3 regions of the Acidihalobacter yilgarnensis genome follow, and region 1 is predicted to be linked to each of the others. Evidence: predicted binding sites of a transcription regulator. Region 1 holds the regulator's gene; each other region holds the start of a gene.
What was found. Region 1 encodes FNR, which switches genes on or off when oxygen is low (the NO sensors DNR and NnrR bind a similar motif). Its sites were predicted from a motif close to TTGATNTANATCAA; they were not measured.
Positions count from the first base shown of each region.

Region 1 (4,350 bases):
ACATCACGCCGCGCTTCATGCGCGCGCAGAACGAGCAGAACGAGTCGTTGTCCATATGCGCGTCGGCCAGTTCGATGATGCGTTCACGCTCGTAGTGATAGGGCACGCCGAGTGCGGCGAGATACGGGATCATCGGACTTGGATCGAAATCCGGGGATTGCGGGTCTACGGTGATGGCGCCGAGCTCGAAGCGGATGGGCGCGCGCCGCCGGAAGTGCAGAAGCAGCATCAGCAGACTGAGCGAATCCTTGCCACCGGAGAGTCCTAGTAATATGCGATCTCCCTCGCGGATCATGCGGAAATCGGCGATGGCCCGGCCCGCCAGGCGGGCGAGCGTTTTCGGAGGGGGAGCCGGAATCGGTTGTTGTGTGTTCATGCGCGCAAGATAGGGAGGCTGACGCGTGAAGGCAAGCGCGGCAGATGCGAGGTATCCTGATGCCAGCCTGTACGTCCCTCGGCGTACACCTCCCGCGCCGTTGCCCGCGCGTTCTGGATGAGGACCCGATGAATCGCCTACCCCTGTTTCCCAGTATTTTGCCCTACCGGACCCATGCCCTGGCGATGGATGAGCGGCATACCCTGTACGTCGAGGAGTGTGGGCGCCCGGACGGTTTGCCGGTGGTGTTTCTGCACGGAGGCCCTGGTTCCGGCTGCGAGCCCTGGCATCGACGTTTTTTCGATCCGGCGATCTATCGCATCGTGCTCTTCGATCAACGTGGTAGCGGTCGTTCGACCCCGCATGCCGAATTGCGTGACAACACCACGATGCATTTGATTGAAGACATCGAGCGCATCCGCGAATATCTGGAGATCGACCGTTGGGTGGTGTTCGGCGGGTCCTGGGGCGCGACGCTGGGACTGGCATATGCCGAGGCGCATCCCTCGCGCGTGCGAGGTGCAATTCTGCGAGGTATCTTTCTGTGTCGGCAAGAAGATATCGATTGGTTCTATCAGTTCGGGGCCGGGCGTCTTTTTCCAGATTACTGGGAGGACTTCCTTGCGCCGATCCCGCCTGCGGAGCGCGGCAATATGGTCGCCGCGTACCAGCGACGTCTCGTAGGTGATGATGAGGTGGCGCGGATGGCCGCGGCGCGTGCCTGGTCAGTCTGGGAGGGGCGTACGGCGACCTTGTATCAGAGCCCTGCGGTGGAGGAGCACTTTTCCGATCCCTACGTCGCGCTCGCACTCGCGCGGATCGAGAATCACTATTTCGTGCATCACGGTTTTCTGGATTCTGGGCAGCTGCTGAAAGAGGCGGATCGTCTGGCCGACATCCCGGGCGTGATCGTGCATGGTCGTTACGACGTGATCTGCCCACTGGACCAAGCTTGGGCGCTACAGCGTGCCTGGCCGGATGCGCGGCTTGAGGTCGTGCCCGATGCGGGCCATTCCGCGGCAGAGCCGGGGATCATCGATGCACTGGTACGCGCAACGAACGCTTGGGGAGCCGAGTTGGCATGATCGGTCTGTTGCAGCGCGTCAGCCAGGCCAGCGTGCGTGTCGATGGCGCGGTGATCGGAGAAATCGGTTGGGGTTTGCTGGTGCTTGTGGGCGTCGAGCGCGGTGATGGGTTGCCGCAGGCGGATCGCCTGCTGGAGCGGCTACTCGGTTATCGCGTGTTCCCCGATGCCAGCGGCAGAATGAATCTGGGTCTCGGAGCGGTAGGCGGCGGATTGCTGTTGGTGCCGCAGTTTACCTTGGTGGCCGATACCGATAAGGGGCTGCGCCCGAGTTTTGCGCCGGCCGCGGAGCCTGTGTTGGCGCGCACGTGTTTCGATTACCTGCTGGCTTGCGCGCAGGACAGCCATGCGGTTGTGGCGTCCGGCCGCTTCGGTGCGGAGATGTCGGTGGCCCTGGTGAATGAAGGGCCAGTGACTTTTCGAGTTCGAGTGGCGCCTGGGGGGTGAAGTGAGAAGTCCGGTGGTTTCTAACCGTGGCGCGGCTCGCCAGCGGAAGCGGTCGCACTGAGGTTGCACAGCCCGCTCATGCGGCTGCGATCGACGAGGGTGATGGCCTTGCGGTCTACTTCGATGAGGCCTTCCTGCTGGAAGCGGGTGAACAGACGGCTGACGGTTTCCACCGCCAGGCCCAGATAGTTTCCGATGTCGCTGCGCGACATGCTCAGATTGAAGGCCTGGCCGGAATAACCGCGCAGTTCGAAACGTGAAGCCAGGTTGAGCAGGAAGCTGGCGAGCCGTTCCTCGGCGCTGCGGTTGGCGAGCAGGCGCATGAACTGCTCGTCGGAATTGAGTTCGCGGCTCATGATGCGCAGCAATTGTCGTTGCAGGCCGTCGACTTCATGGGCGAGGGTGTGCAGGCGGTCGAACGGTAGTTCGCAGATGCTGGTGGTTTCCATGGCGACCGAGGATTCGGGGTGGATGCCGCTGCCGATGGCATCGAGCCCGAGGATTTCGCCGGGGAGGTGGAAGGCGTTGATCTGCTCCTCGCCACTGTTCGTGGTGGCGTAGCTCTTGATCGAGCCGGAGCGCACGGCATACAGCGCCTGGAATCGATCACCCTGGCGGAACAGGCTCGCACCGCGCTGCAGGGGTTTGCGGCGGTTGACGATCTGGTCGAGACGCTCGATGTCGCCGCGGGAAAGGCCGAGCGGCAGACATAAATCCTGTAGCTGGCATTCGTTGCAGGCGCGGGACAGATTGTGGATGTTGATGTAAGTCGACGTGTCCACGCGGTGCGTCCCCCCAAGGATTGCGAATGCGCGACCTAGCTTAACAAAAAATGGCGGGGCCGCGTATGGGCGTCCCGTTGCGGGCAATCAGTTCTGCTTTGGATGCGATATGGTATGCTTTCAACCCCGATTTATCGCCTTGCCGGCACGATCATGGAACGACGCATAGCAGAGGTTCAGCGCGAGACCCTGGAGACCAGGATCAGCGTCCGCATCGACCTGGACGGTTCGGGTGAAACCCGTCTGGAAACAGGGGTGCCCTTCTTCGATCACATGCTTGACCAGGTTGGCCGACATGGTCTGATCGATCTCGACGTACATGCGCAGGGCGACCTCAATATCGATGCACATCATACGATCGAGGATGTCGGCATTACGCTGGGACAGGCCTTTGCACGCGCGCTCGGCGACAAGCGCGGTATCCGCCGCTACGGACATGCCTATGTTCCCCTGGACGAAGCGCTATCCCGAGTCGTCGTCGACTGTTCAGGCAGACCGGGCCTGACTCATGAGGTCGATTATCGCCGGGCCGCCATCGGTGACTTCGATGTGGATTTGATCCACGAATTTCTTCAAGGTTTCGTCAACCATGCGGCGATCACGCTGCAGGTCGACAACCTGCGCGGTCGCAACGCGCACCACATCGCCGAGACCGTGTTCAAGGCCCTTGGACGAGCCTTGCGCATGGCCGTGGAGCCCGATCCCCGCGCCGCCGGCACACTGCCTTCGACCAAGGGCGCGCTCTAACCCTCATACGCACTCAAGACTGGTCCTCACAGCTATGGCCGTCCTGGCAATTATCGATTACGGCATGGGCAACCTGCGCTCGGTTTCCAATGCATTACTGCGCGTGGCGCCGGCAGGAGACCGCGTGGTTCTCACGTCGTCACCGGAGGTTGTCCGCGCCGCCGATCGGGTGGTCTTCCCCGGCCAAGGCGCGGCGCGCGATTGCATGCGTGAAATCGTGGGACATGGCTTGGTGGACGCGGTGCTCGATGCGGCTGCAAGTCGGCCGTTTCTGGGCATTTGCATGGGTATGCAGGTACTGCTCGCACACAGCGAGGAAAACGGAGGAATCGACTGCCTCGGGGTCTATCCCGGTACGGTGCGTTACTTCGGACGCTCGCCGCGCGATCCGCTGAGCGGCGAACGTTTGAAGGTTCCGCACATGGGCTGGAACCAACTGCAGCAATCCCGCCCGCATCCGTTGTGGTCCGGCATCCTGGATTTGTCGCGGTTTTACTTCGTACACAGCTATTACGTAGCCCCGGCAGAGACTGGGCTGGTGGCTGCTACGGCCAGCTATGGCGTGGACTTTTGTGCTGCGCTGGCACGCGACAATGTCTTCGCCATCCAGTGCCACCCGGAGAAAAGTGCGGAGGCGGGTCTGCAGTTGCTGCACAATTTTGCGCGCTGGAACGGCAAGCCCGCTTAAGCGGGCACCGGGCCGATATATTGCAATGACAATGGGAGGTACGGGTTCATGTTGTTGATACCGGCGATCGATCTCAAGGACGGCCAGTGCGTGCGTCTGCGACAGGGCCGCATGGACGATGCCACGGTTTTTTCCGAGGATCCACTGGCGGTTGCCGAGCGTTGGGTGGCCGCGGGCGCCCGACGCCTGCATCTGGTCGATCTGGATGGAGCCTTTGCCGGTAGTC
Region 1 covers NZ_CP017415.1:151,087-155,436, forward strand. Annotated here, with positions in the region: gene BI364_RS00745 (tRNA 2-thiocytidine biosynthesis TtcA family protein) at 1-376, opposite strand, end outside; gene pip (prolyl aminopeptidase) at 505-1,461, shown strand; gene dtd (D-aminoacyl-tRNA deacylase) at 1,458-1,907, shown strand; gene fnr (fumarate/nitrate reduction transcriptional regulator Fnr) at 1,928-2,689, opposite strand; gene hisB (imidazoleglycerol-phosphate dehydratase HisB) at 2,843-3,436, shown strand; gene hisH (imidazole glycerol phosphate synthase subunit HisH) at 3,471-4,124, shown strand; gene hisA (1-(5-phosphoribosyl)-5-[(5-phosphoribosylamino)methylideneamino]imidazole-4-carboxamide isomerase) at 4,173-4,350, shown strand, end outside.

Region 2 (4,350 bases), 920 kb from region 1:
AGGCCAGGATTCCACCTGTCGGTAAAAATCCCGCATCACTTGCTCCGGCCAGTAATAGGCAAGAGGGCCTAACGCTAACTTCATTTCTCCTCCCATACATACTCACTGCCAAGGGCGATCAAGTGCGCCCAGCGTGTGGCTCTGTCCTTCCGACAGCTTGTCGAGGGTCTCCCGCCAAGCTGGCTCCGGCCGATATGTCCCGGCATCACGACCACACCGATCCAGCGCCCGTCTCAGCACCTGTGTCACCTGCCCGACATAGGCCGGGCTACGCTGACGCCCCTCAACCTTTATCGCCGTCACACCAGCTGAGATCAAGTCCGGCAAGATATCCAGCACACTAAGACTGGTCGGCTCTTCGATCGCATAATCCGCCTTCGCCGATACGAGGTAACGTCCTTTACATAAAGTGGGGTAGCCGGCCGGCTCACCAGGGGCATATCGATCCACCAGCACGCCATTCAACCGCACCTGCCGTCCGGCCGAAGTCTCCTCCCAACGCACGGCATGCGCAGGCGAGCACACGCCGCGTGTATTCGGCGACTCCCCCGTCACATACGATGACAAGGCACATCGACCCTCGACCATCACACACAGACTGCCAAACCCAAAAACCTCTATTTCCAATGGTGCAATTTTTATAATTGCACGAACCTGCTGCAATGAAAGCACTCTTGGTAGCACCGCACGCTGGACACCAAAATGTTCTTTGTAAAATGTCAATGCATGCAAATTGGTAGCCGATCCCTGAACCGACAAATGCAGGCGCAATGACGGATATTTTTTGACTGCGTACGACAATAGCCCAGGATCGGCCATGATGACGGCATCAACATTCAAGTCAGCCGCGATATCAACCGCCGACGTCCATTGCACCCAGTTTTCTGCCTGTGGATAGGTATTGAGTGCCAAAAAAATCTTCGCATTTCGCTGGCGCGCATATTCTATGCCACGCCTAATATCTTCAATAAAAAAGTTAAGCCCCGGAAAATTTCTTGCATTGGTCGCGTTCTGAAGACCCAAATAAACCGCATCTGCGCCACCATCCACTGCCGCGCGCAACGCGGGCAAACTACCGGCCGGGCAAACCAATTCAGGTATTTTTACCACAGACATATCAATCACCAATCAAATGACACAAGCCACATCGAAGCGATGTATATGGATCTCAAAAACACGCGTTTCCGCGAACCCTACGAAACCATCAACCCACTTTATCCAACTCGCGTCGCCGAAATGACACGCCCATTTTATCGGCGATTTCGGCACAAGTATCCATATCCACACCCACCAAACCATCGATGGCTGTCGCGGTCACCTCCGCAAAACAATCCGATGCTCGATACAGAAAATCGAGCACCGCCGGATAAGCACCTGCATCCCGTGGGCGGCAATGGACGGCATATACAGCTGCGGTCTGCGCATTGAGCGATACCGAGACCGCATCGATCACATTCGCCAACCGGGGGATCACATCATGCCCGTACACATGATTGCTTAGACCATCCGTATTGAGCCGCACACGCACTCCTGATTCATGCAGTCGTCGTGCCGTCTCCAGCACTGTGCCCAGACGCAATGTAGGCTCGCCCAGTCCGCAAAAAACGACTTCTTTCCATGTGCTTGCATCACCTACCGCATCTATTAATGCATCCACATCTGGCTCTCGATACAATTTAAGACCGTAGCTCTGCACAAGCCACTGACCATTGAACTTCGGACAAAAACGGCAACGCAGCGTGCAACGGTTAGTCACATTCAAATAACAATTGCCGTGCAGACTATAGGCATAGGTAGAATTTATCTCGGAACCGTTCATGCCGAAGCATCCATTATTGACACAATCCAGCATCGAATATACGTCGCCCCTGGAACACCACCTTGATCCAAGTCAAGTCACGCAGATTACAACCACGCCAGAGAACATCCATGCCCCCACAAACCGAACGGACCATGGATTAAAAGAATACTTTTCAAGGCGTTGTTTGAGAAACAAATAAAACAACAAAAATCACAATCTTATAATTTTATTTTTATTGCAGCCAAAGATTGCCTGATGATGGCATCGCGCTTGTGCACAAACAACTGCCCACAAGGCCGACCGTCATATATAGCTTTCTCGCTTATATATTTGTCTCAATGGCATGCCAATCGATCAGTATCGATACGACCCAGAATGCTGATTTTTTGTCTCGACGACATTGACTGGCGACGATTGTCAACAATCAATAAAGTGGATTTCCAAGACGGGTAATCATTGGGGAAAAAGGCTTTAACAATAGGTGGTGTGCTGGTTACGCTTGAGCACGCTCAAGCTGCCCATGACGCATTGGCGCGCATTCTATACCGCATGATCAATCAGATTCGTTAGAGTCAAGTAAACGCTGCCTGCGGGCCAACTCTTCTTCCCTGGCATCCTGAATCACTTGCAGCACTGCGTCCACATCTGCATCCGTCGCTTCCTCCACGAATCGACCACTCAGCGCCACATCCGGGGTCAATTCGCCCTTTTCATAGAGCGCCCAGATCTCCTGTGCATAGCGCGTGTCGCTCAGCTCCGGGGCGGATTGCGCATAATAAGCGGTGATGCTTTCAACATCCCTCGCAAGCATCCATTGCGCATGGTTGTTGGCGGCGGCGTCGACCGCCTGCGGCAGGTCGATGATGACCGGACCCGATGCATCCATTAGCACATTAAATTCGGACAGATCGCCATGCACCAGGCCTGCACAGAGCATACGCACGATGTCTCTCATCAATTGCGCATGGCCGGCAAGCGCCTGTTCGTGAGACAAGGAGACGTCGTTTAAACGGGGCGCCACATCGCCGTCTACATCGGTGATCAACTCCATCAGCAGCACCCCCTCAAAACAGCCGAAAGGCTGGGGTACGCGCACGCCGGCCTCTGCCAGCCGGTACAACGCATCGACCTCGGCGCTATGCCATGAAGTTTCCTGCTGCTCACGGCCAAACCGCGAGCCCTTTTCCATGGCGCGCGCTCGGCGGCTGTTACGCGATTTGCGTCCCTCTTGGTACTGAGTCGCCTGCTTGAAGCTACGCTGGCTTGCGTCTTTGTAGACCTTGGCGCAGCGGATTTCGGAGCCACAGCGCACAATATAGACCGAAGCCTCCTTGCCGCTCATCAATGAGCGGATGACTTCATCAACGAGGCCATCATCAACCAGTGGCTGGATTCGCTTGGGAGTTTTCATGGTGTCTTCATGCGGGCGGCGTAGCATGCCAGAGTCTTACTGAACATACCAAGCATGGACGACTGTGGGCTGCGATTCATCGCATTCATTGCCACGCTATGAGGGGAGTATGGCTGCTCAGCCCGTCCGTTTCCGGCTATCCCGCCAAAATATCCGTCACGCTACTGCCTAGGCGCGGCGTTACAGACCGAGCCGACTTGATTCAGATACACGTAATTTATCGTCTTCACGTCAGATTCAAGCCACCATCTGAAAGCAGTATCTCACCCGTCAGATAATCAGAGGCCACCAGCAGCGCGACCGCTTGCGCGATATCGTCCGGGCTGGCCGCCCGCTGCATGGGCGCGCGCGTTCGCCAGACTTCCCGGGCCTCCGTCCAATCCACGGTCATCGGCGTGTCGACCAAACCCGGTGCGACCGCGTTGATGCGCACGTCTGGTGCCAGCGACAAGGCAAGCAAACGGGTCACATGGTTCAGCGCTGCCTTCGTGGCGGCATACGGGATCGACGCTCCCTTAGGCCGCACGCCGGCATGGGAACTGATATTCACCACGCAGCCGGGTCGGCCACGTCGGGCGGCCTCGCGCAATGCAGACTCGGCCTCGGCCACCAAACGAAAGGGCGCCACCACATTGATTTCGTACAAAAGCTGCCACACCTCTGGCGTCGCAGCGACGAGATCCGCATGCGGAATGACCCGACTCGATCCGGCATTGTTGACCAGCACATCGAGACGCCCCCAGATGCCCACCGCCTCCCGAATCAGGCGGACCCGATCGGCATCCAGCATCAGATCGGCCTGCACATAAGCGGCTTGCCCCAGTTCGGCCGCCAAGGCGCGCCCTGCCGCCGTCGATTCGCGCGAGTGCAAAACGACCGCCATGCCCTCGCGAGCGAGGCGACGCGCTATCGCCTCGCCGATACCCGAGGTGGAGCCCGTAACCAAGGCAACCGGGAAATCGCTCGTCACCGGCACATCGGCCACTGTGAATCCGCAATGCGCTGACAGGCTCCCTCATGGCGCCTCGGCCGGGAGTGTCGGCGTGAGGATCTGCATAATGTATGGATACGTCTTACAACAGCGTTCATTGATCCACCGGGCGCTACCGCTAGCATGTGATTCGAGCATTGTCCCGTA
Region 2 covers NZ_CP017415.1:1,071,917-1,076,266, reverse strand. Annotated here, with positions in the region: gene BI364_RS05085 (U32 family peptidase) at 1-96, opposite strand, end outside; gene ubiU (ubiquinone anaerobic biosynthesis protein UbiU) at 103-1,116, opposite strand; gene BI364_RS05075 (TatD family nuclease-associated radical SAM protein) at 1,205-1,819, opposite strand; gene BI364_RS05070 (PA4780 family RIO1-like protein kinase) at 2,355-3,212, opposite strand; gene BI364_RS05065 (SDR family NAD(P)-dependent oxidoreductase) at 3,439-4,182, opposite strand.
Region 2: the regulator FNR is predicted to act here: its motif matches at 1,882-1,895, upstream of BI364_RS05075 (TatD family nuclease-associated radical SAM protein).

Region 3 (4,350 bases), 850 kb from region 1:
GGGCGGCAGCTTGTACGCCGGGCTGCCCCAGTAGCCGTTCTTGAACAGGCCGAGCTGGCCGCTCTCGACGAAGCGCTTGAGGCGGTTCTGCACGTCGCGGAAATAGCCCGGCGACGAATTCGGCCACGGCGAAAGGCTTTGCGCCAGCGTGGAGGTCGCCTTGGGGTCGGCCTTGAGCGCGCTGACCACGTCCACCCAGTCCAGCGCGTGCAGGTGATAGAAGTGCACCAGGTGGTCGTGCACCTGCAGCATCAGCTGCATGATGTTGCGGATGGTGTTCGCGTTCTCGGGGATCTTGATGTCGAGGGCGTCCTCCACCGCGCGCACGGAGGTCAGCGCGTGCGTGCCGGTGCACACGCCGCAGATCCTTTCGGTGAAGGCCCAGGCGTCGCGTGGGTCGCGGCCCTTGAGGATCACTTCCAGCCCGCGCCACATGGTGCCGGTGGAGACGGCGTTGCGGATCACGTTGTGGTCGTCGACGTTGACCTCGCAGCGCATGTGGCCCTCGATCCGGGTGACCGGATCGACCACGACGCGGCGGCCGCCGTCGTTCAGGGTGAAGCCGTTGGGGGTCTTGATGACGCTCATTCGCTCTTGTCTCCGTGGTGTTCATCCTGCTTCGGCTGATGCGGCTTGTGGCGTGCGCGGATTACCGCGGTGACTGCGGCATGCGCCACCGCCGCTGCGCCCACGCCGCCCGCGGCAATGCCGCCGATCTGGTCGGCGTTGGCATCGATGCCGAAGCCGTTGACGCGGGTCAGGCGGTCGTAGAACGAGCCCTTGTCCCAGAACCCGTCCTCGGAGCAGCCCAGGCAGCCGTGCCCGGACTGGATGGGGAACGAGGTGTCGCCGTTCCAGCGCACGGTGGAGCAGGCGTTGTAGGTGGTCGGTCCCTTGCAGCCCATCTTGTACAGGCAATAGCCCTCGCGCGCGGCGCGATCGTCCCAGGACTCGACGAACTCGCCGGCGTCGAAGTGCGCGCGGCGGTAGCACTTGTCGTGGATGCGCTGGCCGTAGAACATCTTCGGCCGCCCTTGGCGGTCGAGCGCTGGCGGGTGGCCGAAGGTGAGCATGTAGGTGATGACGCCGGTCATCACCTCGGCGATCGGCGGGCAGCCCGGCACCTTGATCACCGGCTTGTCGGTGATCACCTTGTGGATCGGCGTGGCGCGTGTCGGGTTGGGTCGCGCGGCCTGCACGCAGCCCCAGGATGCGCAGGCACCCCAGGCGATCACGTGCTTGGCGTGCGCCGCGGCGTAGCGCAGTTTTTCCACGAAGGGCTTGCCGCCGACGATGCAGTACATGCCGTCCTCGTTGAGCGGCGGATTGCCTTCGACCGCGAGGATGTAGTTGCCCTTGTGCTTTTCGATGGTCTCCTGCAGGCAGGCCTCGGCCTGATGCCCGGCGGAGGCCATCAGGGTGTCGTCGTAATCCAGCGAGATCATCGACAGGATGACGTCCTTGGCCAGCGGATGTCCGGAGCGGATGAACGATTCGGAGCAGCAGGTGCATTCCAGGCCGTGCATCCACAGCACCGGCGTGCGCGGCTTGTTCTCCATCGCCCACGCGATCTTCGGCACGAAGGCCGGGCTGAGGCCCAGCGAGGTGGCGGTCAGGCTGCAGAACTTGAGAAAGCTGCGTCGGCTGATGCCCTGGCGACGCATCACGTCGTAGAAGGTTTCTATCGCCATGTACTCCTCCCTCTGCGCCCACCCCACGGCAGAGCGGGCGCTGGCAGTCGCGGATCGATTCGCGGGTTCTTAGGAGAGGACGCCGAGCTTGATGGTCTCGTGTCGTCGGCGTCCCGCCTTGGGAGGGGTCAAAGCACTAAACGGGCCAGTGGCGGGAATCCCATTGACATCAATCAATTAGCCGATCTAATGAATTTTGAGGTGCAGATTGGGGTGGAAAGTTACTTTCCGATTTGCAAGGGTCTGTCTGGTTAGCGGATTGTCAGCGTCGTCGTCAGTGCGCCGTGCACACCATGCAGGGGTCGAAGGAGCGGACCACATGCTGGACGGCGATCTTCCGCGGATGGCGCGGCGAGTCCACTGGCGTCCCGGTCAGCGCCTGCTCCAGCGCGCCGGGTTGGCCGGCGGCGTCGCGCGGCGAGAAATTCCAGGTGGTGGGCGAGACGATCTGGTAGTTGCGGATGCGTCCGCCCTCGATCCGCAACCAGTGCCCGAGACTGCCGCGCGCCGCCTCGGTCAGGCCGATGCCCTCGGCGTCGGCCAGCGGGGCGGCGGGGTTGTGGAACGGTTCGCCCGGAACCAGTGCATCGGTCCAGCGCTGCATCGCCAGCAGGATGCGCGCGCTTTCCAGCAGGCGCGCGACGACACGGGTGAGCACGTTGCCGCCGGTGGCGGCGACGAGGTCGCAAATCAGCGGATGGCCGTCGACGAGCTGGCGCGCGAGCGCGCCGACCTCGACCGCCTTGCCGTGCAGGCGCGGCGCCTTGCACCAAGTGTAGGCGCCTTCGCGCCCCGGGTCGGGCAGGGTGCGCGCCGTGCGCGGCGGTGCCGTGTCGCCCGCCATCCAGCTGTGGCTGACGTCCTCGGCGATGCCGTCGACGTCGAGTGAGTGCAGGCTGCCGTCGCGCCACACGCCGCGCGCGAAGAGCGGTGCCCCGTCAGCTTCGCGGTAGGCGCCGAAGCTCATGAAGCGGTCGGCGGCGCGGCCCAGGGTGTGCAGTCCGAGGGCCTCGCCGAGGGCGAGGAAGCGGGCGAGATCGCCGGGCTGCCCGGCCTGTGCCGCCTGCCAGTGCTGCAGCGCGTCGCGGCTGTCGAGGGCGACGATCTCGTCCAGGGGTGCGGCGAAGACCCGTTGTTCCAGGAATCGGCGGAAGGCGCCGACGACGTTGCCCAGATGCAGGCGCTCGCGCGCGGATACCGCTCGGGTGCAGCCGCCGGGCTGGATGGCGAGGCTGTGCGGCCACTTGCCGGCCAGCAGGCCCATGAGGTGCATGAACGCGGTGCGCGCCTGCAGGAACTCGGGTGCGGCGCTGCCCTCGACGGCGCGAAAGCGCGCGTGGATGTCGGCGTGCCAGGGCTGGGCGGCGTATTCGGGGCGCGCGAAGTCCGGCATGAAGAACAGGTAGAAGTGAGTCAGGTGGTCGATCAGGTTTTCCGCGGCATGGATCAGGTCGAGCGCGAGGATGCCGTTGGGCGGGGTTTCCGCGCGGTAGGCGTCGCCCAGCGCGAACGCCGCAGCCACCGACTGCGAGACCGAACAGATGCCGCAGACCCGCGGCGCATAGACCAGAGCGTCCCCGGGAATCTTGCCCAGCAGGATCTGCTCGAAGCCGCGGTACAGCGGCGAGTTCACCCAGGCTGCGTCGACCTGGCCGTCGCCGACGTCGAGCTGCACTTCGAGGTCGCCCTCGACTCGGTTGAACGGGCCCACGATCTGCCGCGCCACGGGACCTATTTCCTGTCCGGCTTGCGCCCGGGGCGGGCGACGACGTGATCCGCGCGGGCGTTTTCCTTGATGCGCTGCGGTGTGGCCGCTTTGGCCAGCGAGCTGAGCGCGATGAACCAGGCCTTGGGCATGTCGGTGGGTAGGCCGAGCGGGATGCCGGCCACGGTCGGCGTGCGCAGGAAGGCGTGGCCCGGCTCCTCGAACTCGGGCGCGGTGCAGTTGATGCATGCGTAGCCGCCCCGGGTGCACGAACCCTCGCCGTTCCAGGTGCGCACATTGCAGTCCGCCTGCGCCTGGGTGCCCATGCAGCCCAGGTGCTCCATTAGGCAGCCGAGGTCCGAGGGCTCGATGGCGCTGGCCTTGTATTCGTAGAACTCGTTGCGCGGGCAGCCGTGGTGCGCCAGGAGATCGGTATACATGCGCGGGCGTGCCAGGTCGTCCAGATCGTCCGCGCCGAGTTCGCCGCGCGCGAGCAGGTGCAGCGTGTCCAGCACCCAGTCCGGGTGGGTGGGGCAGCCGGCGACGTTGATCGCTGGCAGGCCGGCGCTGGAACGGTAGTCCTTGCCCAGCAGCCCGCCGGGGTAACGCCCGTCGTACTGCAGGCCGCAGGCGTCCGTGGGATTGGAGCCGCCCGCGGTGACCCCGCCGAAGGCGGCGCAGCTGCCGACGGCCACGCAGTAGCGCGCCACCGCGGCGAGCTCGCGCACCCACTCGATCATCGGCCGCCCGGTGCCGGCGAGCATGTGGAAGCGCCCGGTGCCGTGCGGGCCGCGCAGCAGCGAGCCCTCGACGCACAGTGCGTCCAGCCGCTGGCGGCCGGAGCGGATATCCTCGAGCAGCCGCAGGGCCTCGTCCATTCCCGCCTCGCTGAGCGAAGGATGCCAGAGCAGGTCGATGCCCGAGGTGTCCAGCCGGGTGAGCAGGTCGGGCGTG
Region 3 covers NZ_CP017415.1:1,004,591-1,008,940, forward strand. Annotated here, with positions in the region: gene BI364_RS04790 (nickel-dependent hydrogenase large subunit) at 1-588, opposite strand, end outside; gene BI364_RS04795 (hydrogenase small subunit) at 585-1,691, opposite strand; gene BI364_RS04800 (nickel-dependent hydrogenase large subunit) at 1,966-3,417, opposite strand; gene BI364_RS04805 (NADH-quinone oxidoreductase subunit B family protein) at 3,423-4,350, opposite strand, start outside.
Region 3: the regulator FNR is predicted to act here: its motif matches at 1,855-1,868, upstream of BI364_RS04795 (hydrogenase small subunit).